DNA from 2 places in the Streptomyces sp. NPDC038280 genome. Region 2 is predicted to be linked to the other one. Evidence: riboswitches for the same ligand, from Rfam matches in the RefSeq annotation. Region 2 holds a riboswitch; the other holds the start of a gene.
What was found. Region 2 has a riboswitch for S-adenosylmethionine ahead of thrC (threonine synthase). Riboswitches for the same ligand answer to the same signal wherever they lie in the genome.

Region 1 (14,572 bases), on a different contig from region 2:
CCCGACTCCCGCTCGTCCGCCGGGCCTTGGACGGCGAACCGCACTCCCTTGCGCACCGCGAGCAGCCCCACGCCCGCAGGGCCTCCCCATTTGTGGGCACTTGCCGCCAGCAGCGACCAATCACCTTCCACCGGGCCCCAGGCGAGCGACTGCGCCGCGTCCACGAGAAGCGGGACGCCCGCCGCCCGGCACGCCTCGGCGACCCGCGCCACCGGCTGCTCGGTACCCACCTCGTGGTTGGCGGACTGGAGGCAGGCCAGGGCGGTGTCCTCGCGCAGCGCCGCCGCGTACCCGGCCGGGTCCACCGCCCCCTCCCGGCTCACCGGCACCTCGGTCACCGTCCCGCCGGCCAGCTCGTGATCGGCGGCGGCGTGCAGGACGGAGGAGTGCTCCACGGCGGACACCACCAGATGGTCCCCGACACGCCGACGCCCCGCGAGGGCTCCGGAGATCCCCGAGTGAACCGCGCGCGTCCCCGAAGGAGTGAAGACGAGTTCGTCGGGACGGCACCCCACGGCCTCGGCGGCGGCCTCCCGGGCGGCGTCCAGCAACAGCCGGGCGCGCCGCCCCTCGCGGTAGAGCCGGGCCGGGTCGGCCCAGCCCTCGTCGAGCGCGGCCTGCAGGGCCTGGCGGGCCACGGGGTGCAGCGGAGCGGCGGAAGCGGCATCGAAATAGGGCACGTGTCCACGCTAACCCCCGCCCTGGAGGGGCCGTCAGATGGGCGCGTCCGAGGGCCGGTCGGTCCCCCCTCGGAGCCCTGCGGAACCATGGAGTCCACCCCTTCGGGGAGTCGGGCGGCGCGTTGGGCACCCTCCCCGCGCGACCCCAAATAGCGTCCAGTAGGGTTTGGTCCGCATAAACATCCAAACCCCTGCCCGCGGCCAGGGCGGCGACCGACCAGCGAGACGGCCGTAGCCGACCAGCGCGGGCGAGACTCTCGGGAAGGCGCTACGTGAGTCCCAACGGCTCCGACCGCTCGTCGCGGCGCCCGATGCGGCGGAAGCTGCCGCAGGTGCTGACTGCGGGCCTGATCCTGGCTACCGCCTCCGGTTGCTCGTACAACTGGGAAGATTTCCCCCGCCTCGGAATGCCCACCCCAGTGACGGAAGAGGCTCCTCGGATCCTCTCCCTCTGGCAGGGCTCGTGGGCGGCTGCGCTCGCCACGGGCGTGCTGGTCTGGGGTCTCATCCTCTGGGCGGTCATCTTCCACCGGCGCAGCCGTACCAAGGTCGAGGTTCCGCCTCAGACCCGGTACAACATGCCCATCGAGGCGCTGTACACGGTGACGCCGCTCATCATCGTCTCGGTGCTCTTCTACTTCACCGCGCGTGATGAGTCGAAGCTCCTTTCGCTCTCCGACAAGCCGGCCCACACCGTGAACGTGGTCGGCTACCAGTGGAGCTGGGGCTTCAACTACGTCGAGAACGTCCCCGGCTCCACGGGTGACGCGACGAAGGACAAGAACCTCAAGGCCATCCCGGACAGGTTCCAGCAGGACTTCCCGGCGAACGCCGGCGGTGTCTACGACGCCGGTATCCCCGGCACGCGGAACCCGCAGAACGGCAACCCGGGTCCGACCCTGTGGCTGCCCAAGGGAGAGAAGGTCCGGTTCGTCCTGACCTCTCGTGACGTCATCCACTCCTTCTGGGTGGTCCCCTTCCTGATGAAGCAGGACGTCATCCCGGGTCACACCAACTCCTTCGAGGTGACCCCGACGCGCGAGGGCACCTTCATGGGCAAGTGCGCCGAGCTCTGCGGCGTCGACCACTCCCGGATGCTCTTCAACGTCAAGGTGGTCTCCCCGGAGCGCTACCAGCAGCACCTGAAGGAGCTGGCCGAGAAGGGGCAGACCGGCTACATCCCGTCGGGCATTGAGCAGACGGACCCGGCCAGGAATGCGGAGACGAACAAACTGTGAGCATCCTCAACGAACCCCAGGGTGCCGCCGCGGCTGAAGACTCTTACGAGAACGAGCTGCCGGTACGGCGCAAGCAGCCGGGCAATGTGGTGGTGACGTGGCTGACCACCACCGACCACAAGACCATCGGCACGATGTACCTGGTCACCTCGTTCGTGTTCTTCTGCATCGGCGGTCTCATGGCGCTCTTCATGCGCGCCGAGCTGGCCCGTCCGGGTACGCAGATCATGTCGAACGAGCAGTTCAACCAGGCGTTCACGATGCACGGCACGATCATGCTGCTGATGTTCGCGACGCCGCTGTTCGCCGGATTCGCGAACTGGATCATGCCGCTGCAGATCGGCGCGCCCGACGTGGCGTTCCCGCGGCTGAACATGTTCGCGTACTGGCTGTACCTCTTCGGCTCGATCATCGCGGTGGCCGGCTTCCTCACCCCGCAGGGTGCGGCCGACTTCGGCTGGTTCGCCTACTCCCCGCTGTCGGACGCCGTCCGCTCGCCGGGTGTCGGCGCCGACATGTGGATCATGGGTCTGGCCTTCTCCGGCTTCGGCACGATCCTCGGCTCGGTCAACTTCATCACCACGATCATCTGCATGCGCGCTCCCGGCATGACGATGTTCCGGATGCCGATCTTCACCTGGAACGTGCTGCTGACCGGTGTGCTGGTCCTGCTCGCCTTCCCGGTGCTGGCGGCCGCGCTGTTCGCCCTGGAGGCGGACCGCAAGTTCGGTGCGCATGTCTTCGACGCCAGTAACGGCGGCGCGTTGCTGTGGCAACACCTCTTCTGGTTCTTCGGACACCCAGAGGTGTACATCATCGCCTTGCCGTTCTTCGGAATCGTCTCCGAAGTCATCCCGGTGTTCAGCCGCAAGCCGATGTTCGGTTACATCGGTCTGGTGGCCGCGACCATCGGTATCGCCGGCCTGTCCGTGACCGTGTGGGCCCACCACATGTACGTCACCGGCGGTGTGCTCCTGCCGTTCTTCTCCTTCATGACGTTCCTCATCGCCGTACCGACCGGCGTGAAGTTCTTCAACTGGATCGGCACGATGTGGAAGGGCTCGCTGTCCTTCGAGACACCGATGCTCTGGACCATCGGCTTCCTGGTCACCTTCACCTTCGGTGGTCTGACCGGTGTCATCCTGGCCTCGCCCCCGATGGACTTCCACGTCTCCGACTCGTACTTCGTCGTCGCGCACTTCCACTACGTCGTCTTCGGCACCGTGGTCTTCGCGATGTTCGCCGGATTCCACTTCTGGTGGCCGAAGTTCACGGGCAAGATGCTGGACGAGCGCCTCGGCAAGATCACCTTCTGGACGCTGTTCATCGGCTTCCACGGCACGTTCCTGGTGCAGCACTGGCTGGGTGCGGAAGGCATGCCGCGCCGGTACGCGGACTACCTCGACGCCGACGGCTTCACCGCGCTGAACACCATCTCCACGATCAGCTCGTTCCTGCTGGGCCTGTCGATCCTGCCCTTCCTGTACAACGTCTGGAAGACGGCGAAGTACGGCAAGAAGATCGAGATCGACGACCCGTGGGGCTACGGCCGCTCGCTGGAGTGGGCGACGTCCTGCCCGCCGCCGCGGCACAACTTCCTCACGCTGCCGCGGATCCGTTCCGAATCCCCGGCGTTCGACCTGCACCACCCGGAGATCGCCGCTCTCGACCAGCTCGAGCACGCCGGCCACGGTGCCAGTGCCCTCGCTGGTGACAAGGAGGCCGGCAAGTGAAGATCCAGGGCAAGATGTTCATCTGGCTGAGCGTCTTCATCCTCGCCATGGCGATTCTCTATGGCGTGTGGTCGAAGGAGCCGGCCGGTACGACGGCGCTCTTCCTGGCCTTCGGCCTGAGCATCATGATCGGCTACTACCTGGCCTTCACGGCCCGGCGAGTGGACGCCATGGCTCAGGACAACAAGGAGGCCGATGTCGCGGACGAGGCCGGTGAGCTGGGCTTCTTCGCCCCGCACAGCTGGCAGCCGCTGTCGCTGGCCATCGGTGGCGCGCTCGCCTTCCTGGGCATCGCCATGGGCTGGTGGCTGGTGTACTTCTCCGCGCCGCTGATCCTCGTCGGCCTGTTCGGCTGGGTCTTCGAGTTCTACCGCGGTGAGAACCAGAACCAGTAGCGGACGCAGTACCGAGAAGGACCCGGGCCACCCCCCTCCAGGGGGTGGCCCGGGTCCTTCGTTTGCAGTCACTCCGCGCGCTGGAACGGGCGAATCTTCATACCGTGAGCTCATGAACCACACGCCGCGCATCCGCACCGTTCTCAGCTGCACCCTGCTGGTCGTCGCCGTGGGCGCGAGTGCCACGGCGTGCGGTGATTCGGACAAGAACCCCCTCTCGGCGCCGCCGTACGACGCCGGGCAGCAGGTCGTCGTCAACACGCCCGCCGGCAGTGCCAAGGCGGACCCGGACAAGCCCCTGGAGGTGACCGCCAAGGGCAAGGAGGGCCGCATCACGGACGTGACGGCCGTGGACGAGGCGGGCCACCGGGTGGCCGGCGAACTCTCCGCCGACGGCAGTCGCTGGCGTTCCACCGCCCCGCTCGCGGCCGGCGCCCACTACACACTGAAGGTCCTGACCGAGGACGAGGAGGGCGCTCCCGGCGCCCGTACGCTCACGTTCGCGACGTCACCGGCCAAGCGGGTCCTCAAAGTCGCATTCGGCCCGCAGGCGGGCACATATGGCGTCGGGCAGCCCATCACGGCGGAGCTCAGCCTTCCGGTCAAGGACAAGGCGGCCCGCGCGGCGATCGAGCGGTCCCTGAAGGTGCGTTCCACACCCGCCGTCGAGGGCGCCTGGCACTGGGCGGACGACAAGAAGCTGCACTTCCGCCCCAAGGACTACTGGCCCACCGGAGCGACGGTCACCGCGACCAGCAATCTCGGCGGCGTGAAGGTGGCGAACAAGCTCTACGGATCCGCCACCAAGCCCCTGAAGCTCACGATCGGCGACCGGCTCGAAGCCATCACGGACGCGGCGAGTCACCAGATGACGGTGCTGCGCAACGGAGAAGTGATCAATACCATTCCGATCACCACCGGGAAGCCGGGCTTTTCCACCCGCAACGGCATCAAAGTGGTCCTCGGCAAGGAGCGGTACGTCCGGATGCGCAGCACCACGGTGGGCATCTCCGCGGGCAGCAGCGAGTCCTACGACCTGCCCGTCTACTGGGCCACCCGGGTCACCTGGAGCGGTGAGTACGTCCACGCCGCGCCGTGGTCCGTCGGTGCCCAGGGCTACGCCAACGTGAGCCACGGCTGCACCGGCATGTCCACCAGCAACGCCGCCTGGTTCTTCGAGAACGTCCGCGAGGGTGACATCGTCAAGGTCATCAACAGCTACGGCGCCGAGATGGACCCGTTCGGCAACGGCTACGGCGACTGGAACCTGAACTGGGACAAGTGGCGCAAGGGCAGCGCCCTGCTGGCGGGCACCCGCGACGGCAGCAGCCCCACCGACCAGGCGAGGCTGCGGCCCGCGGTCTAGCGTCAGGCCCGGACGGCCGGCCGGGTGCGCAGCAGGGCCGCCAGAGCGGCCGCGAACTCGACCGGTTCGACGGGGAGGGTCACCGCGGCGTCCGCACGGCTCCAGGTCGCCAGCCAGGCGTCCTGGGGGCGCCCCATCAGCAGCAGCACGGGGGGACAGTGGAAGATCTCGTCCTTGATCTGCCGGCACACGCCCATACCGCCCGCGGGCACGGCCTCGCCGTCCAGCACGCAGACGTCGATGCCGCCGCCGTCCAGCTGCTCCAGAACCGCCGGGAGTGTCGCGCACTCGATGAACTCGACCGGGGGAACATCGGCAGCGGGCCTTCGCCCGGCGGCCATCCGCACCTGCGCACGGGTGTTCGCGTCGTCGCTGTAGACCAGAACCGTGGCGCTCGACTGCATCGTTCCTCCGTGAAGGTCATCAACCGATGGGCCGGATGCTACTCCGTCCCACGGCGTGTCAACACCGGTTCGGACACCGCTTCGATGGGCCGTTCGGGCTGGACACACCCCCCTGACACTCCGAACGGTACCCCCCGGAGTGAGGGCGGGATAAGCGACCGACATAATGTCGGTCGTGGCGACAGCAACGACAGTAGAAACCGGGCACGCGCACCCGTCGGTCAATCGACCGAACCTCACCAGCGTCGGAACCATCATCTGGCTGAGTTCCGAGCTGATGTTCTTCGCGGCCCTCTTCGCGATGTACTTCACCCTGCGATCGGTGACGGGTGCCGAGTTCTGGGCAGAAAAGGCCTCGGCCTTGAACTTCCCGTTCTCGGCTACCAACACCACGATCCTGGTGCTCTCCTCACTCACCTGCCAGCTCGGCGTCTTCGCCGCGGAGCGGGGCGACGTGAAGAAGCTGAGGGCGTGGTTCGTGATCACATTCGTGATGGGTGCGATCTTCATCGGCGGCCAGGTCTTCGAGTACACCGAGCTGGTCAAGCACGAGGGCCTTTCGCTCTCGTCGGACCCGTACGGCTCGGTGTTCTACCTGACGACCGGCTTCCACGGCCTGCACGTGACGGGCGGTCTCATCGCCTTCCTGCTGGTCCTCGGCAGGACGTACGCGGCCAAGAGATTCACTCACGAGCAGGCAACCGCCGCCATCGTCGTGTCCTACTACTGGCACTTCGTCGATGTCGTCTGGATCGGCCTCTTCGCCACGATCTACATGATCAAGTAGTCGGACCCGAAGTCCGGCACATCCAGCAAGCATCGACGCAGAAGATCCTGACACCGGGGTAATCCGTGAAAAAGCTCTCCGCACGACGACGCCATCCGCTGGCGGCGGTCGTCGTCCTACTCCTCGCGCTGGCGGCCACCGGGGGGCTGTACGCCGCGTTCGCACCTGCGGGCACGGCGAAGGCCGACGAGACCGCCCAGTCCCTTGCCATCGAGGAGGGCAAGAAGCTCTACTCCGTCGGCTGCGGCAGCTGCCACGGAGTCAGCGGTCAGGGGACCACTGACGGCCCGAGCCTGGTCGGCGTCGGCTCCGCAGCCGTGGACTTCCAGGTCGGCACCGGCCGCATGCCGGCGCAGCAGCCGGGCGCCCAGGTGCCGAAGAAGAAGGTCATCTACACGCAGGCCGAGATCGATCAGCTCGCCGCGTACGTCGCCTCTCTCGGCGCCGGCCCGATCACGCCGACCGAGGGGCAGTACAGCCCCGACGGCGCGGACATCGCCAAGGGTGGCGACCTGTTCCGCTCCAACTGCGCCCAGTGCCACAACTTCACCGGTGAGGGCGGCGCGCTGACGCACGGCAAGTACGCCCCGAGCCTCGAAGGCGTGAGCCCGAAGCACCTCTACGAGGCCATGCAGACCGGCCCGCAGAACATGCCCTCCTTCCCGGACACGACCATGCCGGAGAAGGAGAAGAAGGACATCATCGCGTACGTCAAGGCCGTCAACGGCGAGCAGTCCAAGAACCCCGGCGGTCTGACGCTGGGTGGTCTCGGACCGGTCCCCGAGGGCCTGTTCGCCTGGATCTTCGGGCTGGGCGCACTGATCGCAGTTGCCATTTGGGTCGCGGCCCACACCGCTAAGGCCAAGAAGTCATGAGTACCCAAGAGATTCCAGAAGAGAACCTGCCCGCTGAGCAGGAGACCGCGCACGGCGCGGTGAAGGTCGCGGACGACCCGTTCGCGGACCCGGGCCTCCCGGCCCACAAGCCGCGCATACAGGACATCGACGAGCGGGCCGCCAAGCGGTCCGAGCGAGCGGTCGCCTTCATGTTCACGCTGTCGATGCTGGCCACCGTCGGCTTCATCGCCTCGTACGTGATCTTCCCGGTCGACCAGATCGTGTACATCTGGCCGTTCGGCCGGGTGAGCGCGCTCAACTTCGCGCTGGGATGGACCCTCGGACTCGCTCTCTTCTTCATCGGCGCGGGCGCGGTCCACTGGGCCCGCACCCTGATGTCCGACGTGGAGATGTCCGACGATCGTCACCCGATCGCCGCGTCGCCCGAGGTCAAGGCCAAGGTCATGGCCGACTTCGCGGCCGGTGCCACCGAGTCCGCGCTGGGTCGGCGCAAGCTGATCCGCAACACGATGTTCGGTGCGCTGGCGCTGGTGCCGCTCTCCGGTGTGGTGCTGCTGCGCGACATGGGTCCGCTGCCGGAGGAGAAGCTCCGCAAGACCCTGTGGGCCAAGGGCAAGCAGCTCATCAACATGAACACGCATGAGCCGCTGCGTCCCGAGGACGTCGCCGTCGGTTCGCTGACGTTCGCGATGCCCGAGGGCCTCTCGGAGCACGACCACAGCTTCCAGAACGAGATCGCCAAGGCCGCCCTGATGATCGTCCGGCTTCAGCCGGAGGACATCAAGGACAAGCGCGAGCTCGACTGGTCGCACCAGGGCATCGTCGCCTTCTCGAAGATCTGCACCCACGTGGGCTGCCCGATCTCGCTGTACGAGCAGCAGACGCACCACGTGCTCTGCCCGTGCCACCAGTCCACCTTCGACCTGTCCGACGGCGCCCGCGTCATCTTCGGCCCGGCCGGCCACGCGCTGCCGCAGCTGCGGATCGGCGTGAACGACAAGGGCTTCCTCGAGGCGCTCGGCGACTTCGAAGAGCCCGTCGGCCCTGCCTTCTGGGAGCGCGGATGAGCACCGTGAACGAATCAAGCAACAAGAAGGCACCCGCGGGCGAGCGGGTCGCCGACTGGGCCGACGGACGGCTGGGCATCTACAGCCTCGCCAAGGCCAACATGCGCAAGATCTTCCCGGACCACTGGTCCTTCATGCTCGGTGAGATCGCGCTGTACAGCTTCCTCGTCATCATCCTCACGGGTGTGTATCTGACGCTGTTCTTCCACCCGTCGATGAACGAGGTGGAGTACCACGGCAGCTACATCCCGCTGCAGGGTCAGCTGATGTCCGAGGCGTTCAACTCGACGATGCACATCAGCTTCGACGTCCGCGGTGGTCTGCTCATCCGGCAGATCCACCACTGGGCGGCGCTGATCTTCCTCGCCGCGATGTTCGTGCACATGATGCGCGTCTTCTTCACGGGCGCGTTCCGCAAGCCGCGTGAGATCAACTGGCTGTTCGGCTTCCTGCTGTTCTTCCTGGGCATGTTCACCGGCTTCACCGGTTACTCGCTCCCGGACGACCTGCTCTCCGGCACCGGTGTCCGGTTCACGCAGGGCGCGATCCTGTCCATGCCGATCGTGGGCACCTACATCTCGATGTTCCTCTTCGGGGGAGAGTTCCCCGGTGGCGACTTCGTGGGCCGGTTCTACTCGGCGCACATCCTGCTGCTGCCGGGCCTCATGCTCGGTCTGGTGGTCGCCCACCTCATCCTGGTGTTCGTCCACAAGCACACGCACTTCCAGGGCCCGGGCCGTACGAACAAGAACGTCGTCGGCATGCCGCTGATGCCGGTCTACATGGCCAAGGCCGGAGGCTTCTTCTTCCTGGTCTTCGGTGTCATCGCGGTCATCGCGGCCATCGCGCAGATCAACCCGATCTGGGCCATGGGTCCGTACCGTCCGGACCAGGTGTCCACCGGCGCCCAGCCCGACTGGTACATGGGCTTCGCCGAGGGTCTGATCCGCTTCATGCCGGGCTGGGAGATCAACCTCTGGGGCCACACGCTCGTCCTGGGCGTGATGATCCCGCTGGTGCTCTTCCCGCTGGTGCTGGGCGCGATGGGGGTCTACCCGTTCATCGAGTCCTGGATCACGGGTGACAAGCGCGAGCACCACATCGCCCAGCGCCCGCGCAACGCGCCGACCCGCACCGCGTTCGGTGTCGCGTGGATCGCGGCGTACATGATCATGCTGATCGGTGGTGGAAACGACCTCTGGGCCACCCACCTCCATCTGTCGATCAACTCGATCACCTGGTTCGTCCGGATCTTCTTCATCGCCGGGCCGGTCATCGCGTTCATCGTCACCAAGCGGATCTGCCTGGGTCTGCAGCGGCGTGACCACGACAAGGTGCTGCACGGACGCGAGTCCGGCATCATCAAGCGGCTGCCGCACGGCGAGTTCGTGGAGGTCCACGAGCCGCTCAGCGAGGGCGACCGGTACAAGCTCACCGCGCACGAGCAGTACGCGCCCGCCGAGCTCGGCCCGACGGTCGACGAGAACGGTGTGGAGCGCAAGATCTCGCGCACGGAGAAGCTGCGGGTCAAGCTCAACAAGAGCTACTACGGCGAGGACAGTCAGATCGCCAAGCCCACCGCCGAGGAGTACCAGGAGATCACCAGCGGCCACGGCCACCACTGATCACCTTCCCCCTGGGGCTTCGCCCCGGGGGGACCCCCAAAGGTCGCCACGGCAGGAGCCCCGTCCATTCGCTGGACGGGGCTCTTTGCCGTCCCCCGCGCTCGATAGGGTGGAGACACCCTTATCCGTATGGACCCAGGAGCGACCATGAGCGCTGTGACCCCCGCTGGAGGACCTACCACGGCGGGCCGCTCCTGGCCGGCCGTACTGGAGGGACTGCTCACCGGGCGCGACCAGAGCGCCGAGGACACCGCCTGGGCCATGGACCGCATCCTGCGCGGCGAGGCCACCGACGCCCAGATCGCCGGTTTCGCGGTGGCGCTGCGGGCCAAGGGCGAGACCGTCGAGGAGATCTCCGGGCTCGTACGCACCATGTACCAGCACGCCCGCACCATCGAGGTGCCCGGCCCCAGCGTCGACATCGTCGGCACCGGCGGCGACGGCGCCAAGACCGTCAACATCTCCACGATGTCCGCGATCGTCGTGGCCGGCACCGGGGCCAAGGTCGTCAAGCACGGCAACCGTGCCGCCTCCTCGGCCTCCGGCGCCTCGGACGTACTGGAAAAGCTCGGCGTCAATCTGGAGCTGACGCCGGCGCGGGTCGCCGAGGTCGCCGAGGAAGCCGGGATCACGTTCTGCTTCGCCGTGAAGTTCCACCCGGCCCTGCGCCATGTCGCGGCGGCCCGCAAGGAACTCGGCATCCGGACCACCTTCAACTTCCTCGGGCCCCTCACCAACCCGGCCCGGGTCAAGGCGCAGGCCACCGGTGTCGCCGACGAGCGGATGGCGCCGATCATGGCCGGGGTGCTCGCCGAGCGCGGTTCCAGCGCGCTGATCTTCCGTGGCGACGACGGCCTGGACGAGCTGACGACGACGGCCACGTCACGCGTATGGGTGGTGCGGGACGGGGCGGTGCGCGAGGAGGCGTTCGACCCGAGAGACGTCGGCATCGAGCTCGTGCCGGTGGAAGCGCTGCGCGGCGCCGACGCGTCGTACAACGCGGATGTGGCCCGCAGGCTGCTCTCCGGGGAGGCCGGGCCGGTACGGGACGCGGTGCTGCTCAACTCGGCCGCGGCGCTGGTCGCGCTCGCCCCGACGGACGCGCCGCTGGCGGAGCAGATCAGGGCGGGGATGGCGAAGGCCGCCGAGTCGATCGACTCGGGGGCGGCCCGTGCGGCGCTGGAGCGCTGGGTGGCGGCGAGCAACGCCTGAGGAAACGCGGAGTGCTGTGCGCGTAGGGGCGCGGTCCAGATTCTGGACCGCGCCTTGCGCGTTTCCTCTCGTATGGCAAGATGCTCCCCAAGGTCATGAGTGACAGCGATTACGGCCCCGGCTCGCTGTCCGGCAACCCTCCGTCCGTGGCGGGGTGCCCCGGGTGAAGACCAGGCCGTAGGCAGCAAGGTCTACGGCAAGCGCGGGCCCCTGGACATCGTTCGATGTCACAGCCCCTGGGGTCCTGGTCCTCAAGGGAGCAGTCTCGTGAGCAAGCGAATGCGATAGGGCTTCACAAGCCCCTTCTTCAGCACACCCTCCATGCGGCGACTCGGCCGTGTGTTGAGGCAACCCCCGTATGCGGCACGGCCGTTGATCTGCCGCGCGGGTTCCTGAAGCCGTTCACCATTCCTGCCGGGAGATACCGCCATGTCCGCGTACCCGAACGCCGCCACTTCCACGACCTCCTCCTCTTGCTCCGCCGACGCCGGTGACCCCTGCTGCGCCGCGCCGCTGCCCGTCCTCGGCCGCGATGTCACCGTGCCGCTCGTGACGGGTGGCGAGGTCACCTACGCCGCGCTCGACTACGCCGCCAGCGCCCCGGCCCTCCAGCGGGTGTGGGACGACGTCGCCGCGTACGCCCCCTACTACGGCAGCGTGCACCGGGGCGCCGGGTACCTCTCGCAGCTCTCCACCGACCTGTTCGAGAACAGCCGTGTCACGGTCGCGGAGTTCCTCGGCTGCCGCCCGGGCGACCAGGTCGTCTTCACCCGGTCGACGACCGACTCCCTGAACCTGCTGGCCGCCGCCCTCCCGGCCGACTGCCAGGTCTTCGTCTTCGAGACCGAGCACCATGCCTCCCTCCTGCCGTGGCAGGACGCGCGGGTGACCTACCTCAACGCCCCCCGCACGCCCGGCCAGGCGGTGGAGACGCTGGAGCGGGCGCTGGCCGACCGTGACCCGTACGGCCCCGCGCTGGTCTGTGTCACCGGAGCGTCCAACGTCACCGGTGAACTGTGGCCGGTACGGGAACTGGCCGCCGCCGCGCACGCGCACGGCGCCCGGATCGTCCTCGACGCGGCGCAGCTCGCGCCTCACCACCCCGTCGACATCGCCGAGTTGGACGTCGACTGGGTCGCCTTCTCCGGGCACAAGCTGTACGCGCCGTTCGGCTCGGGAGTCCTCGCGGGCCGTGCGGACTGGCTGCAGAGCGCCGAGCCGTACCTCGCGGGCGGTGGCGCGTCGCGCAAGGTGGCGCGGCGGACGGACGGGGGCGTCGACGTCGAGTGGCACACGACCGCGGCCCGGCACGAGGCCGGTTCGCCGAACGTCATCGGGGTGTACTCCCTCGCCTCCGCCTGCAGGGCGCTGACCGAGGCCGGCTTCGACGGGCTCGTGGCGCGCGAACAGCACCTGATCGCGAAGGTCCGCGAGGGGCTCGCCGAGGTCCCGGAGGTCAGGGTCCTCTCGCTCTTCGGCGACGACGCGCCGCGCGTGGGCGTCATCTCGTTCGTCGTCGAGGGGTGGAACAGCTCGCACTTCGCCGCCGCGCTCTCGGCGGAGTACGGAATCGGCGTCCGCGACGGCCTCTTCTGCGCCCACCCGCTGGTCCGGACGCTGCTGGGCAGCGACCCGCAGGACATCGGCGAGTGCGGGGCGCCGGAAGCGGAGCCGGGCGGTGCCCCGGCGCTGAACGCGATCCGCGTGAGCTTCGGGGCGGGCACGCCGAACGAGCACGTGGAGCGGTTCGTGGGCGCGGTCAAGGAGCTGGTGCGGGAGGGCGCGAAGTGGAACTACCGCACGGAGGACGGCCGTTGCGTCCCTGCCCGCGGCTGAACCCCACGGAGCCGGGTCCCCCGTCCGAGTGAACGGCCGCGGCGGCGGGGGCGTACGCGGAGGTGCGGGTCTCCCGGTGGGTGCTTCCCGCCGTCGGCGTCCGCACCCGGTGTACGGCGGGTCGGCCTGCCGCCCGCCCGGTGCCTCCCGTCCGCCCCGCCCGTGCGGGAGGCGTGGGCAGGGTGCGGGCCTTCCCGCGGGGGTGCCGCGCCGTCGGCGTCCGGCCCCCGTGGATCTGTCCGCACGATGCGCGGGGGAGCGGGCGGCATGACGCCGTCCGGTGCTCCCACCTGCAGCGCCCGCGCGGGGGCCCGGACCGCAGGGTGTGGGACCCGCCCCATCCGGTCCGCCGCCCGCCCGAGGGCTACGCGTCGAGGCCGAGCGCGAACGCCGCTTCCAGGTCGTGCTGCGAGTACGTGCGGAACGCGACATGCGTGTCCGTCGCCTCGACGCCCGGGATTTTGCTGATCATGCCCGGGATGACGTCCGCCAGATCGTCGTGCTTGGCCACCCGCACCATGGCGATCAGGTCGTACGTGCCGGTGACGGAGAACACCTCGCTGACGCTGTCCAGCGCGGCGATGGACTCGGCGATCTCGGGGATCCGGTCCACGCTGGTCTTGATGAGCACGATCGCGGTGATCACGGCTGGCTTTCTCCCTCGGTCGCCGCGGCTTGGGCCTTCACTCTAGCCCCACCCCGGAGCCGTCCCCAGGCGTAGAGGAAGCCCAGCCCGAAGCCCACCAGATGCGCCAGATAGGCCACACCCGGCCCCGTCCCGGCGCTGCGGGCGGCCAGCCACTGGAGGACGAACCAGAAGACCAGCACGATCCATGCGGGAAAGCGCAGCGGCAGGAAGAAGAGGAACGGGAAGAGGCTCGTCACCCGGGCCTTCGGGAAGAGGCGCAGGAAGGCGCCGAGGATGCCCGAGATCGCGCCGGACGCCCCGACGAGGGTCTGCTCGGACGAGGCGTGGGCCACCGCGTACGCCAGGAGCGCGAGATAGCCGCAGCCCAGGCAGAAGAGCGCGAACCGCGCCGCACCCATCCGTTCCTCGGCCATCGCTCCGAAGACATGGAGGAAGAGCATGTTGCCGAGGAGGTGCAGCCAGTTGCCATGGACGAAGAGAGCGGTGAGGGGAGTCAGAAGCGCCCTCGGGTCGCCGCCCAGCAGCTCCGCCGGCACCACGCCCCACCGCCGGAAGTAGTCGTCCTGAGCCGCCAGCAGCGCGTCGCCGGTGCCGTACCCCGGATTGAGTCCGGACGCCGGGCTCACCAGGAAGATCAGACAGCAGGCGCCGATGAGGCCGTAGGTGACGGTGGGCCCGTCCACCACGCTCCGGGCCAGGCGTCGCCAGTCGATTCCCCGATGA
Region 2 (14,572 bases):
GACACCACCGACGGCCCCCGCTTCCTCCTCACCCATGTCGAGGACATCGAGGAGCGCAAGCGCCATGAGCTGCAGCTCGCCCACCGGGCCTCGCACGACTCGCTCACCGGTCTGCCCAACAGCGCCGAGCTGCGGGCCCGCCTCAGCTCCCGGCTGTGCGAGCGGCCCGGGGCGGCGCGGACCACGGCGGTGGAGGCGCTGGACGCGGCGTTCGCGGACCGGCGCGATTACCCGCACCAGGGCGAGTACCCGCAGCCCGGGGAGTACGAGCACCGTGACTATGAGCACAGCTTTCGCGCCGACGGCTTCGACTTCGACCGGATGGCGGCCGGCGGACCGTACGACCACCATGTGCACACCGTCGCGCCCACCGGTGGTGACATCGACGACGGCACGAAGGGCCTCGCGGTGCTCTTCTGCGACCTGGACGGCTTCAAGTCGATCAACGACCGCTTCGGGCACCACACCGGTGACGCGGTCCTGATCGAGGTCGCGCGCCGGCTCACCACCGGCGTACGGGACGGGGACACCGTCGCCCGGCTCGGGGGTGACGAATTCGTCGTCCTCGCCGACGGCCTCGGCGCCGCCGACGCCGCCGACCTGGCCGTACGCCTGCGCAACGCCATCATTCCGCCGATCCGGGTGGACGGACGGGCAGTCCGCGTCGGGGCCAGCTTCGGCATCGGCTGGGCGGAGTGCGGCATGACCGTCGAAGAGGTCCTGAACTCCGCCGACCAGCGGATGTACATCGAAAAGCGCTCCCGCGCGAAGGTCCACCGGCGGGCCGGATAGCCCACGCTCCCACCCCGCGGGCGCCACCGGCCTGTCAAGGGCCGGGGCCCGGGGTGGCCCGTTCGGGGTAGGCTCGGCCGGTCGGCGACGGCTGGCGAGCATGGATAGGAGTGACCAGGGATGGCTGCCGGTAACGACGGCGCGAACACGCCCGAGAACGACGATCCGTTCGGCTACCTGTACGCGGACGGACAGGCGTCGGGCGCTCAGTCGCCGCGCCAGGGCGGTGGCTACGGCTACCCCGGTCCGGCCGCGCAGCCCGGCGTTCCCAGAACGTCGTACAACCAGGTCAGGACGGTCGGCGAGCGCCAGTACGGCCAGGCGCCGCAGCAGCAGTACGCGCAGCCGACCGCGCAGTACGCGGCTCCCGAGACCTATGGCCAGGTCCCCCCGCAGGGCGGTGCCCGCCAGCCCCAGCGAGGCGGCCGCGGCGACGGCCCCAACACCCGGGGTCTGCTGATCGGCGCCATCGCGGTGGTCGCGGTCGTGGTGATCGGCATCACGGCGGCGCTGCTCACCAACGGCGAGAAGGACAAGAACGGCACCGGTTCGAACAACAACGCCGGCGGTGGCCCGACGAAGGTCCAGGAGTCCCCGAGCGCGGAGCCCTCCGGCGAGGACAAGCCGCAGCAGAAGCTCCCGAAGCAGGACGCGGCGACGCTGAAGCTCGGACCTCCTGCGATGCTCGCGAAGGACATCAAGGGTGCCGAGGGCACGGACGGCGCGTATGTCACCGGCTTCAACGCGGTGGGCGCGTCGGTCACCTGGAAGGCCAAGCTGGAGCAGGCGGGTAAGTACAAGCTGTACGTGCGCTACGCCATCCCGATGGTCGACGCCAACGCGACCCTGACCGTCAACGGCAAGGCGAACACCAGCCCCATAGGGCTGAAGAACTTCCGTCACTCCACGGACCCGGCGTGGGAGAACAACTGGCAGACCACCTGGGCGCCGGTCGACCTCCAGGAGGGCGACAACGAGATCAAGATCTCGTGCGAGCAGGGCAATCAGTGTGACGCGATCCTCGACTGGCTCGAGGTCCGGCCCAACGACTGATCACGTCGCTGTCCCGTCGTCCGCCTCGTCCCGGTCTCGCTCCGCGAGCCGGGACGAGCAGTTTGTGCGGCGCTTCGTGTGGGGGACCGCCCGCGCGCGTCTACGCCGCCGCGTGCTCCCGCACCACGACCCGCGTGAGCAGATCACCGTACGCCTCCGCGTCGAACTCGCCCGCCACCGGTGCCAGGACCGTCGCCGTCGACAGTGCCACCGCGCGGGACAGGCGGTCCGGCCAGGGGAGGTGTTCGACCAGGCCTGAGAGGAGGCCCGCGACCGTGGAGTCGCCGGCGCCCGTGGGGTTGCCCTTGACCGTGGCCGGTGGGGTGGCCTGCCAGGTGCCGTCGGCCGTCGCCGCCAGGAGGCCGTTCGGGCCGAGGGAGGCGACGACGGAGTGCGCGCCGCGGCGTCGGGCGTCGTGGGTGGCGCGCAGGGGTTCGCGGGAGCCGGTGAGCTGGGCGAGCTCGTCGGCGTTGGGTTTGACCAGGGCGGGGCGGGCGGCGATGCCCCGGCGCAGCGGCTCGCCGCTGGTGTCGAGGAGGGCGGGGACGCCGGCGGTGCGGGCGAGCCGTATCAGCTCGGCGTAGGCGCCGACGTGGATGCCGGGCGGCAGGCTGCCGCAGAGCGCGACCGCCGCGCAGCCGTCGCGCAGGAGCCGCTCGTAGGTGGTGAGGAAGGCGCCCCATTCGCCGGGGGAGATGTGCGGCCCCGGCTCGTTGAGCTGGGTGGTGTCGCCGGACGCCGCGTCGACGACGGCGAGGGTGCGGCGGGTGGTGCCGGTGACGGGCACCAGCGCGTCGCGCACCGGACCGCCGGCCAGCAGGCCGCGCAGGACCTCTCCGGTGGCGCCGCCCGCGAAGCCGGTGACGACCGTCTCGTGGCCGAGGGCGGCCAGCACGCGGGCGACGTTGAGGCCTTTGCCGCCGGGGCGTTCGGTCACCTCGGTGACGCGGTGGGAGGCGTGCGGGACGAGCGCGGGGACCCGGTAGGTGAGGTCGAGCGCGGTGTTGAGCGTGACCGTCAGAATCACCAGTACACCCCGTCAATCCCCGTGCAGAACGCGCTTGCTGTCCCCGTACGCGCCCTGATCATGTCAAACGGAGGGCGGTTGGCCCAGACCCCTGGGTCAACCGCCTTGCGGGAATGCGCGGAGCGGATCAGCCCAGGTGGGGCTCAACCACCCAATCGCCCCTGCGCATCACGCCCTTGAGCGTGAAGTCGGCGTCCAGGACGACCAGGTCCGCGTACTTGCCGGGTTCCAGCGAACCGATCCGGTCGTCCATGCCGAGGAGCTTCGCCGGGTTGGCGGAGATCGCCCGCACGATCGACTCGACGGGCAGCCGGTCCACGGTCGCGGCCCGCTTGAACGCCGTGTCCAGGGTGAGTGTGGAGCCCGCGATCGAGCCGCCCTCGACGAGCCGTGCGACGCCCTCCCTCACCTCGACCTCCAGCGTCCCCAGGTGGTAGATGCCGTCGCCGAAGCCGGCCGCGTCCATGGCGTCGGTGATGAAGGCGACCCGGTCGTGGCCGGCGTGGTGGAAGGCCAGCTCCAGGGCGGCGGGGTGCAGGTGCGTGCCGTCGTTGATCAGCTCGACGGTGATCCGCTCGTCCTCCAGGAGCGCTGCGATGGGGCCGGGCGCGCGGTGGCCGAGGGCGGGCATCGCGTTGTAGAGGTGGGTGGCGACGGTCGCGCCCGCGTCGATGGCCTCGCGCGTCTGCTCGTACGTCGCGTCCGTGTGGCCGATCGCGGCGATCACGCCGTGCTCGGCGAGCAGCCGTACGGAGTCGATGCCGCCGGGCAGCTCGGTGGCGAGGGTGACCATCGTGGCCCGTCCGCGCGCCGCGTCGATCAGCTTGCGGACCTCGGCCGGGTCGGGGTCGCGCAGCAGCGATGCGTCGTGGGCGCCCTTGCGGCACGGCGAGATGAACGGGCCCTCGAAGTGGATGCCGGCGATGTCGCCCTGCTCGGCCAGCTCGGAGAGGAGCCCGGCGCGCTGCCTGAGGAAGTCCGCCTCGCCGGTGACGAAGGAGGCGACGAGGGTGGTCGTGCCGTGCAGCCGGTGGGTGCGGATGCCGGTCAGGACCTCGTCGAGGGTGCCGCTGGTGAAGGAGGCGCCGCCGCCGCCGTGGTTGTGGATGTCGACGAAGCCCGGCACGACCCAGTGACCGGAGAGGTCGAGGGAGGCCGCGCTGTCCGGGGCGGTGCCGCCCGCGATGCGGTCGTTCTCGACGATCACCCGCCCGTTCTCGACGATTCCGGTCGGCAGCACTACGCGGGCGCCGGCGAGAACCTTGCGATCGGCCATCAGGCGGATACCTCCGGGTCGGGCTCGGTGGGGGTGGCGAGCAGGTCCCAGGCGAGGAGCCCCGCGCCCAGGCATCCGGCGGTGTCCCCGAGGGCCGCCGGGACGATGGCGGGCAGCTTCTGGAACGTCACGCGTTCCTCGACGGCGGCCCGCAGTGGTGTGAACAAGGTTTCACCGGCCTCGGCGAGACCGCCACCGATGATGAGCGTGCGGGGGTCCAGCAGGGTGAGCGCGGTGACCAGGCCGTCGGCGAGGGCGTCGACGGCGTCCTGCCACACCCGTACGGCGGCGGGGTCGCCGGATTCGACGGCCTTGGCGCAGTCGGCGGCGTCGGCGGCGGGGTCGCCGGAGGCCTCGGCCCAGGCGCGGGTGACCGCGGAGGCGGACGCGAGGGTCTCCAGGCAGCCGCGCTGGCCGCAGCCGCAGGCGGGGCCCTGGGGGCGTACGACGATGTGCCCGATCTCGCCGGCGTAGCCGTGGGCGCCCGCCTCGATGGAGCCACCGATGCCGATGGCGCCGGCGATGCCGGTGCCGAGCGGGACGAAGAGGAACCGGTCGGCGCCCTGTCCCGCGCCGATCCGGCCCTCGGCGAGACCGCCGGTGCGGACGTCGTGCCCGAGGGCGACGGGCACGCCGTCGAGGCGCTCGCTCAGCAGGGCGCGCATGGGGACGTCGCGCCAGCCGAGGTTCGCGGCGTAGACGGCGATGCCGTTCTCGGCGTCGACAATTCCGGGCACGGCGACTCCGGCGGCCGAGGCGGGCCGGCCGTAGCGCTCCTGCCCGTAGGCGCGCAGCTCCGCGGCGAACCCGAGGATCGTGTCCACGACGGCCTCGGGGCCGCGCTCGCGGCCGGTGGCCCGGCGCGCTTCGTGGAGCAGTGCCCCGTCCGCCCCGACGAGGGCGGCCTTCATACCGGTGCCGCCCACATCGAGGGCGATGACGTGTCTCACGGGGACAGTCTGGCCCGTGACCCAGGAAAGGTCTAGTCCACTGCCGAGGATTGTTGCGTTCGCATACAAATCCGCGGGCGTTCACCCGCTCCCTGGGCGTGTGTTGCGGAAGCGATATGCAACTGGTGTAGACCTCATCCCGTTTCATGGGGGAAAATCGCAGCTCAATGATGAGCAGAGGGTGGGACAGGGCTGTGCAGCGGCGCTTCTTGGCAATCACCGCGACGATCGCGGCGTTCGGTATGACGGCAACGTTGTCGGGCTGCGGTACCACCGGTGATTCCGGTGACGTCACCCTCACCCTGGTCGCCGCGGACTACGACCTCAACGGTGGCGACTCCACCAAGCGGTACTGGGCCGAACTGGTCGCCGCGTACCGGACCAAGCACCCCGGGGTGAAGATCGAGGTCCAGGTCGAGTCCTGGAACGACGTCGACCGCAAGGTCGCCGAGATGGTCAAGGCCGGCCGGGCCCCCGACATGGCGCAGATCGGCGCGTACGCCGACTACGCCGCCGCCGGCCAGCTGTACTCCGCCGACGAGCTGCTCTCCGTACCCGTGCAGGCCAACTTCCTCGCTCCGCTGGTCGCCGCCGGGCAGATGAAGAACGTCCAGTACGGGCTTCCCTTCGCCGCCTCCACCCGGCTGCTGTTCTTCAACAAGGACCTGTTCGAGCAGGCCGGTATCGATGGCGCGCCGACGACCTGGGCCGAGCTCGCCGAGGATGCCGAGAAGCTCGGGAAGAAGAAGGTGAAGTACCCCTTCGCGCTGCCCCTGGGCCCGGAGGAGGCGCAGGCCGAGACGCTGATGTGGCTGCTCAGCGGCGGCGACGGCTACACCGACGAGGTCGGCCGCTACACGATCGAGTCGGACGAGAACATCAAGACCTTCGACTGGGTGAAGAAGAACCTGGTCGACAAGGAGCTCACGGGGCCGGTCGAGCCGGGGAAGCTCAACCGCAAGGAGGCCTTCGCCGCCTTCTCGCGCGGTGAGGTCGGCATGCTCAACGGCCACCCCTCGCTGATGCAGGAGGCGGAGAAGAACGGCGTGAAGGTCGGCGAGGTGGCCCTGCCCGGTATGAACGGCAAGGCCAGGTCGGCGATGGGCGTCGCCGACTGGATCATGGGCTTCAAGCAGAACAACCACCGCCGCGAGATCGGCGAGTTCCTCAACTTCGTCTTCAGCGACGAGAACGTGCTGAAGTTCGCGGGGGACAACGATCTGCTGCCGGTCACCGTCAGCACCAGCGACGCCATGCGGCAGGACCCGTCCCACGCGAATCTGCGCGCGTTCCTCGACGAGCTGCCGACCGCGCAGCTCCCGCCGGTCGGCAAGACCTCCTGGGCGCAGGTCAGCGAGAACATCAAGAAGAACATCGGCAAGGCGGTCGCGCCCGGTGGTTCGCCGAAGGTCGTGCTGAACCAGATAGGCCGCGACGCGACGGCGGCGGAGAACGCCGAATAAGTTGGCTCGTATGACCGCGAGCACGCCCCCCGGCCCCTCCGATCCCCTGGGCCCGGCCGACGGCCCCGCCGACGCGCCGGGCCGTACCGACGCCCCGGACGGGACCGCCGTTCCGGACCGGACCGAGGCGCCGGACCGGCCCGACGTCGTCGCGGGCCCGGCCGGCGGTCTCAGTGACCGCGACCTCGCCGTCCTCGCCCTGGAGCGGCGGTCGTGGCCCGGTCCCGGCGCCAAGGAGCGGGTCGTACGGGAGCGGCTCGGGCTCTCCGCCACGCGCTACTACCAGCTCCTGAACGCCCTGCTCGACGATCCGCGCGCCCTGGCCCACGACCCGGTGACCGTCAACCGGCTCCGTCGTGTCCGCGACGCGCGCCGGGAGCGCCGCTGACTTCGTGGGGGACTTCCGTGGGCGCCATGGCCGCCCTCCGCCCCGCTCGATAGGGTCGACGCATGGGCAGCCTTCCGCATCCCACGACACCCGCCGGCCGTGACGGCCTCGCCGCGCTCCTGGCCCGCCCGGAGCAGGCCGTCGTCGCACTCGACTTCGACGGCACCCTCGCCGAGATCGTCCCTGACCCGGAGCAGGCCCGGGCCCACCCGGAGGCCGCTCCGGTCCTCGCCGGTCTCGCCCCGCACATCGCCTCGGTCGCCGTGGTGACCGGGCGGCCCGCCGGGGTCGCCGTCCGGTACGGCGGATTCGCCGGCGTTCCGGGCCTGGAGCACCTCGTCGTCCTCGGTCACTACGGCGCCGAGCGCTGGGACGCCGTCACCGGCACCGTGCGGGCCGCGCCCGCCCACCCCGGCGTCGCCGCCGTCCGCGCGGAGCTGCCCGGGGTCCTCGACCGGGCGGGCGCCTGGCGTGGGACCTGGATCGAGGAGAAGGGCCGCGCGGTCGCCGTCCACACCCGCCGCGCCGAGGATCCGCAGGCCGCGTTCGAGGCGCTGCGCGAGCCGCTCGGCGACCTGGCCGCCCGACACGGCCTCGTCGTCGAACCGGGCCGTCTCGTCCTGGAACTGCGCCCGCCGGGCATGGACAAGGGCGTCGCGCTCTCGGAGTACCTGCGGGAGACCGGCGCCGGGGCCGTGCTGTACGCGGGGGACGACCTGGGTGACCTGGCGGCCTTCGCGGCCGTGGAGAAGCTGCGGTCGGACGGTGTGCCGGGGCTGCTGGTGTGCAGCGGCTCGTCCGAGGTCCCCGAACTGGCGGACCGGGCGGACCTGCTGGTGCCCGGCCCGGAGGGGGTCGTGAGGCTGCTCAGGTCGCTGAGGGACGCGATCATGGTCCCCCAGTAGGGAATATCAGTCGCCCCGGCCCAGCGCCTCGAGCTGGTCCAGGAACCACCGCTGCGGCGGCAGAGCCGTCGCTGCGGCCGCCAGGCGCTTGGTGCGCTCGGCGCGGTCGCCGTCCGGCATGGTCAGGGCCTCGTGGAGGGCCGCCGCCGTGCCCGTGACGTCGTACGGATTCACCGTGATCGCGTCGTCCCGCAGCTCCTCGTATGCCCCCGCCTCCCGGGACAGCACCAGCGCCACGCCCCGGTCGGAGACGACCGGAATCTCCTTGGCGACCAGGTTCATGCCGTCCCGGATGGGGTTGACCAGGGCCACGTCCGCCAGCCGGTACGCGGCCAGGGAGCGGGCGAAGTCGTCCTTGACGTGCAGGACGACCGGGGTCCAGTCGGCCGTCCCGAAGCGGGAGTTGATCTCCTGCGCGACGCGGGAGACCTGTGCCGTGTAGTCGCGGTAGACCGCGAGGTCCTGACGCGAGGGGTACGCGAAGGCGACGTGCACCACCCGGCCGCGCCACTCGGGGTGGTCCTCCAGCAGGGTGCGGTAGGCCAGCAGCCCCCGCACGATGTTCTTCGACAGCTCGGTCCGGTCGACCCGGACGATCACCCGCCGGTCCGGGCCCCCGATCTGTTCGCGCAGCGCGGCCAGCCGGTCCTCCACATCGGATCTCCGGGAGCGCTCGCGCAGGAAGTCCGCGTCCGCGCCGAGGCCGTGCACGCCGAGCGCGGTGCGTCCCGTGCCGCCCACCACGGCCTCGCAGCAGGCGGCGAAGGCGTCCGCCCACCGCCGCGTCAGGAACGCCACCCGGTCCGCGCCGAGCATTCCCCGCAGCAACTGCTCCGCGATGTCGTCGGGCAGCATCCGGAAGTACTCGGGCGGCGCCCACGGGGTGTGCGAGAAGTGACCGATGCGCAGGTCGGGACGGAGCTCGCGGAGCATGCCCGGCACCAGCGCCAGGTGGTAGTCCTGCACCATGACCGAGGCCCCGTCCGCCGCCTCGGCCGCCAGCGCCTCGGCGAAGGCCCGGTTGTACGCCTCGTACGCGCCCCACTGCCGCCGGAACTCGGTGTCGAAGACCGGCTCCAGCGGTGTCTGGTAGAGCATGTGGTGGACGAACCACAGCACCGAGTTCGCGATGCCGTTGTACGCGTCGGCGTGCACGGCGGCGTCGATGTCGAGCATCCGGACGCCCGCCTCGCCGACCCCGGAGCGCACGGCCGTGCGGTCGCCGTCGCTCAGGGCCGCGCACACCCACAGGCTGTCCTCCCCGGACACGGCACTCAGGCCGGACACGAGCCCGCCCCCGCCCCGCCGCGCGTCGAGCGTGCCGTCCTCTCGCTGTACGTAGGACACCGGACCGCGGTTCGAGGCGACGAGTACAGAAGACATGTGCCGAAACCTAGCCCGCGGGCCAAACGCTCAAACGTACGGCCGGGCTCCCGGGGGAGCCCGGCCGCGAAACCGGTCACGAATGGCGGGATCGGTGGCGGGACACCGGCGGACAGGGGCGGGCGGACGCGCCGACGGCGGCCCGGTTCAGAGGTCGCGGCGGCTCCGCACCGCCGCCAGCGCGATCGCGCCGATCGCGGCCAGTGTCAGCGCGACGCCCGCCAGGAGCCACAGCTGCTCCGAGCCGGTGTCGCTGTGGGCCATATGGCGTCCCGCCGCGTTGGCCGGGGCGGGGAGGGGGGTCACCAGGGCGGTCGCCAGCGCACCGACGACACATGCTCTCAATCCATGTCTGATCCACATAAAACGGAAAGGTAGACAAAACACATGATCATTAGGTGTCACGCCACGCGGCGCTGCCGGTACTCCACGACATCCGCCATCGGCGGGCGCTCCTCCGTGTCGACCTGATGGGTCAGCGGTACGAAACCGTCCTCGCCGCGCTCGAACTGGGTCAGCCGCGGCCGCACCAGATGGCCCCGTGACAGTCGCAGCTGCGCCGTCCGGTAGATCGCCGCCGCCATCCGCCCCAGTGCCTGCCCGTCCTGGTGGCGGTGCTTGCGCACGCCCACGTCCACCTGCGCCAGCGCGTCGAGGCCCACCATGTGCAGCGCGTCCACGAGCAGGCCGAGCTCGACTCCGTAGCCGACCGGGAAGGGCAGTCGCTCCAGCAGCGAGCGGCGTGCCGCGTACTCGCCGCCGAGCGGCTGCACGAAGCCGGCCAGTTGCGGCCAGTGCAGATTGAGCAGGGGCCGGGCCACCAGCTCGGTCACCCGCCCGCCCTGGCCGGGGGCGTCGCCCAGCGGCCGGTCGTACATCGCCTTGACGAAGTCCACCCCGGGATCGGTCAGCAGTGGGCCCACGATCCCCGAGACGAAGTCCGCCGAGAAGTCCCGCAGGTCCGCGTCGACGAAGCAGACGATGTCCCCGCCGGTCACCAGCAGCGACCGCCACAGGACCTCGCCCTTGCCGGGTACGGCCGGGATACGGGGAAGGATCGAGTCCCGCGCCACCACGCGCGCTCCGGCCGCGGCCGCGACCTCGGCCGTACGGTCCGTGGAGCCGGAGTCGACGACGACCAGCTCGTCCACGAGCGGCACGGCGGCCGACATCAGCTCGCGCCGGATCACGGAGACGATGTCGCCGACCGTCGCCTCCTCGTTCAGCGCGGGCAGCACGACGCTGACCGTTGTGCCACGCTTGGCCGCGAGCAGCTGGTCGAGCGGGCGGTCAGCCACGGACCAGGACCGCCGGGTCAGCCAGCGCTCCACCTCATCCAGCAAAGTGATCTCCATCTCGCGGATCGGACGACCATCTCAACCGTCCGGGGGTTCGGTTACAGTCTTGAACAACGCGGATGACCGTCGTATGTCGGGGGTCCTCTCGCGGAGACACACACAATCGAATACCGCTCATCCAGAGGGGCAGAGGGAAACGGCCCGTTGAAGCCCCGGCAACCCTCCAGCCGGTCTCGTCCGCAGTCACTGCGCAGCGAGGCTCCCGGCTAGGGAAGGTGCCAAATCCGTCTCATGGCGACGTTCGTCATGGGAAAGATGAGGAGAAAGGGCCTCGCCTCCATGGCTGCGCAGACTGTTGCAAGCACCGGAAACACCAGCGACACCACCACCGTCGACCTCGGTCCCGCGTCGGGACTTTCCTGTCGCGAATGCGGTGAGCGTTTCCCCCTCGGCCCGATCTTCGCCTGCGAGCTGTGTTTCGGCCCGCTGGAAGTCGCGTACGACCTTCCCGTCGGTGACCCCGAGTCCCTGCGCAAGCAGATCGAGGCCGGTCCCGACAACATCTGGCGCTACGCGCCGCTGCTGCCCGTCCCGGCGGACGTGGCCACCAAGCCGAACCTGAACCCCGGCTGGACCAAGCTGGTCAAGGCCGACAACCTCGCCCGTGAGCTGGGCGTGACCGGTGGCCTGTACATCAAGGACGACTCCGGCAACCCGACGCACTCCTTCAAGGACCGCGTCGTGGCCCAGGCGCTGGAGGCCGCCCGCGCCTTCGGCTTCACCACCCTCTCCTGCTCCTCCACCGGCAATCTGGCCGGCGCGGTCGGCGCCGCGGCCGCCCGGGCCGGATTCCGCTCGTGCGTGTTCATCCCGCACGACCTGGAGCAGGGCAAGGTCGTCATGGCCGCGGTGTACGGCGGTGAGCTCGTCGGCATCGAGGGCAACTACGACGACGTCAACCGCTTCTGCTCCGAGCTCATCGGCGACCCGCTCGGCGAGGGCTGGGGCTTCGTCAACGTCAACCTGCGCCCGTACTACGGCGAGGGCTCCAAGACGCTGGCGTACGAGATCTGCGAGCAGCTCGGCTGGCGGCTCCCCGACCAGCTGGTGATCCCGATCGCCTCCGGCTCGCAGCTCACGAAGATCGACAAGGGTCTCCAGGAGCTCATCAAGCTGGGCCTGGTCGAGGACAAGCCCTACAAGATCTTCGGTGCGCAGGCCGAGGGCTGCTCGCCCGTGTCCGCCGCCTTCAAGGCCGGCCACGACGTCGTACGGCCCCAGAAGCCGAACACGATCGCCAAGTCCCTGGCGATCGGCAACCCGGCCGACGGCCCGTACGTCCTGGACATCGCCCGTCGCACCGGCGGCGCGGTGGAGGACGTCAACGACGAGCAGATCGTCGACGCGATCAAGCTCCTCGCCCGTACGGAGGGCATCTTCGCGGAGACCGCGGGCGGTGTGACCGTCGGCGTGACCCGGAAGCTGATCGAGGACGGCCTGCTCGACCCGGCCCTCACCACGGTCGTGCTCAACACCGGCGACGGCCTCAAGACCCTCGACGCGGTCTCCCCGACCACGGGACCGTCCGCGACGATCCGCCCGAGCCTGGACGCGTTCCGCGACGCCGGCCTGGCCGGCTGACCACTCACGCAACGGAAGGCAGAACGACCATGAGCGTCAACGTCCGCATCCCCACCATCCTCCGTACGTACACGGGCGGCCAGGCCGAGGTCTCGGCGCAGGGCTCGACCCTCTCCGAGGTCATCGCGGACCTGGAGAAGAACCACACGGGCATCGCGGCCCGCGTCCTGGACGACCAGGGCAAGCTGCGCCGCTTCGTCAACGTGTACGTGAACGACGACGACGTCCGCTTCGAGCAGGGTCTCGAGACGGCGACGCCGGACGGGGCGGGCGTGTCGATCATCCCGGCCGTCGCGGGCGGTTGCTGACTCTCGTTGAATGGCCCATTGCCCCCTCCGCGCAAAAGCGGAGGGGGCAATTCTGCATGGTTGAACGCGGTAGGGTTGGGGAAGTCCCCGCCGCTGCTTGTGCCGCCCGCATATGAGAATGCGCCCGCACGCGATAAGAAGCAGCCAAAGTGTTCGAACCCCTTGTGCCTAATGTTCCCTTTGTCGGGCCCGACTTGCCCCGGAATATTGGCAATTCACGGAAATCTTCCGTTCGGCTCCGCCCAGAATTCTCGTCCGACTGACCTGTTGCAGAGGGCAGTTGGGCAGATACATTCAGCCGCGGTCGACGCGTTCCGGCGCACGTTCACCTACCTGCGGTGAGCGAGGTCTGACCCAGGGTCCGCGAAGTGCGGTCCTGCGCAAGGGCCAGTAACAGGGGAGTTAGGCATGGCTCAGGGCACCGTCAAGTGGTTCAACGCGGAGAAGGGGTACGGCTTCATCGCGGTCGACGGTGGTGCGGATGTTTTCGTCCACTACAGCGCGATCCAGATGGACGGTTACCGCACCCTTGAAGAAGGTCAGCGAGTCGAGTTCGAGATCTCGCAGGGCCAGAAGGGTCCGCAGGCGGACATGGTCAAGCTCGCCGGCTGAGTACGGCGCGATTTCGGCCACCGACGCACTCACGCCGAGGGGCCCGCATCCCACCAGGGACGCGGGCCCCTCGTGCGTGCCCGGCCTCGTGCGACCGACGCCGCCCGGACCTCGAGAGGCGCTCGCGCCCACCCGTCGCCCGACCACCACTCCACGCCGACGCTCCCGCGGAGCGGCCTTGCACTCTCCTACCTCGAGTGCTAATCATTGGCGTTAGCACTCTCCACGTGAGAGTGACAGAAGGACTGGGTCGGCGAGGCCCGCAGGCCGGGTGGGGCAAGGAACCACGCAGGCAGGCAGGCCGTCCGTCGCGGGCGCCACACAGTCCGTCGCTATCCACCCCAGTCCGGGAGGACCACTTCACATGGCCAAGATCATCGCGTTCGACGAGGAGGCACGGCGCGGTCTCGAGCGCGGGATGAACCAGCTCGCCGACGCCGTCAAGGTCACCCTTGGCCCCAAGGGCCGGAACGTCGTCCTCGAGAAGAAGTGGGGCGCCCCCACGATCACCAACGATGGTGTGTCCATCGCCAAGGAGATCGAGCTCGAGGACCCGTACGAGAAGATCGGCGCAGAGCTGGTCAAGGAAGTCGCCAAGAAGACGGACGACGTCGCCGGTGACGGTACGACCACCGCGACCGTCCTGGCCCAGGCGCTCGTCCGTGAGGGCCTGCGCAACGTGGCCGCCGGCGCCAACCCGATGGCCCTGAAGCGCGGCATCGAGAAGGCCGTCGAGGCCGTCTCCGGCGCCCTGCTCGAGCAGGCCAAGGACGTGGAGACCAAGGAGCAGATCGCTTCGACCGCCTCCATCTCCGCTGCCGACACCCAGATCGGCGAGCTCATCGCCGAGGCGATGGACAAGGTCGGCAAGGAAGGCGTCATCACCGTCGAGGAGTCCCAGACCTTCGGTCTGGAGCTGGAGCTCACCGAGGGTATGCGCTTCGACAAGGGCTACATCTCGGCGTACTTCGCCACCGACATGGAGCGTATGGAGGCGTCGCTCGACGACCCGTACATCCTGATCGTCAACTCCAAGATCTCCTCGGTCAAGGACCTGCTCCCGCTCCTGGAGAAGGTCATGCAGTCGGGCAAGCCGCTGCTGATCATCGCCGAGGACGTCGAGGGCGAGGCCCTGTCGACCCTGGTCGTCAACAAGATCCGTGGCACCTTCAAGTCCGTCGCCGTCAAGGCTCCGGGCTTCGGCGACCGCCGCAAGGCGATGCTGAACGACATTGCCATCCTCACGGGCGGCACGGTCATCTCCGAGGAGGTCGGTCTCAAGCTCGAGAACGCCGGCCTGGACCTGCTGGGCCGCGCCCGCAAGGTCGTCATCACCAAGGACGAGACCACGATCGTCGACGGTGCCGGTGAGAGCGACCAGGTTGCCGGTCGCGTGAACCAGATCCGTGCCGAGATCGAGAACTCCGACTCGGACTACGACCGCGAGAAGCTCCAGGAGCGCCTCGCGAAGCTGGC

Region 1: linked by a shared signal. The riboswitch ahead of ACZ7J0_RS05550 (aminotransferase class V-fold PLP-dependent enzyme) and the one ahead of thrC (threonine synthase) in region 2 are both predicted to bind S-adenosylmethionine.

Annotation. Positions count from the first base shown of each region.
Region 1 is NZ_JBVJYZ010000002.1:96,832-111,403, reverse strand. It holds gene ACZ7J0_RS05605 (aminotransferase class V-fold PLP-dependent enzyme) at 1-680, opposite strand, end outside; gene ctaC (aa3-type cytochrome oxidase subunit II) at 953-1,918, shown strand; gene ctaD (aa3-type cytochrome oxidase subunit I) at 1,915-3,651, shown strand; gene ACZ7J0_RS05590 (cytochrome c oxidase subunit 4) at 3,648-4,046, shown strand; gene ACZ7J0_RS05585 (L,D-transpeptidase) at 4,159-5,412, shown strand; gene ACZ7J0_RS05580 (hypothetical protein) at 5,415-5,816, opposite strand; gene ctaE (aa3-type cytochrome oxidase subunit III) at 5,983-6,603, shown strand; gene qcrC (cytochrome bc1 complex diheme cytochrome c subunit) at 6,669-7,478, shown strand; gene qcrA (cytochrome bc1 complex Rieske iron-sulfur subunit) at 7,475-8,527, shown strand; gene qcrB (cytochrome bc1 complex cytochrome b subunit) at 8,524-10,152, shown strand; gene trpD (anthranilate phosphoribosyltransferase) at 10,300-11,364, shown strand; SAM riboswitch class IV at 11,456-11,573, shown strand; gene ACZ7J0_RS05550 (aminotransferase class V-fold PLP-dependent enzyme) at 11,794-13,200, shown strand; gene ACZ7J0_RS05545 (Lrp/AsnC family transcriptional regulator) at 13,565-13,846, opposite strand; gene ACZ7J0_RS05540 (rhomboid family intramembrane serine protease) at 13,843-14,572, opposite strand, start outside.
Region 2 is NZ_JBVJYZ010000018.1:96,974-111,545, forward strand. It holds gene cdgB (diguanylate cyclase CdgB) at 1-792, shown strand, start outside; gene ACZ7J0_RS28485 (CBM35 domain-containing protein) at 913-1,845, shown strand; gene ACZ7J0_RS28490 (1-phosphofructokinase family hexose kinase) at 1,946-2,872, opposite strand; gene nagA (N-acetylglucosamine-6-phosphate deacetylase) at 3,000-4,148, opposite strand; gene ACZ7J0_RS28500 (ROK family protein) at 4,148-5,098, opposite strand; gene ACZ7J0_RS28505 (ABC transporter substrate-binding protein) at 5,341-6,561, shown strand; gene ACZ7J0_RS28510 (DUF3263 domain-containing protein) at 6,572-6,949, shown strand; gene otsB (trehalose-phosphatase) at 7,012-7,854, shown strand; gene ACZ7J0_RS28520 (alpha,alpha-trehalose-phosphate synthase (UDP-forming)) at 7,861-9,237, opposite strand; gene ACZ7J0_RS28525 (hypothetical protein) at 9,385-9,600, opposite strand; gene ACZ7J0_RS28530 (glucosyl-3-phosphoglycerate synthase) at 9,639-10,580, opposite strand; SAM riboswitch class I at 10,707-10,857, shown strand; gene thrC (threonine synthase) at 10,851-12,176, shown strand; gene ACZ7J0_RS28540 (MoaD/ThiS family protein) at 12,206-12,484, shown strand; gene ACZ7J0_RS28545 (cold-shock protein) at 12,893-13,096, shown strand; gene groL (chaperonin GroEL) at 13,461-14,572, shown strand, end outside.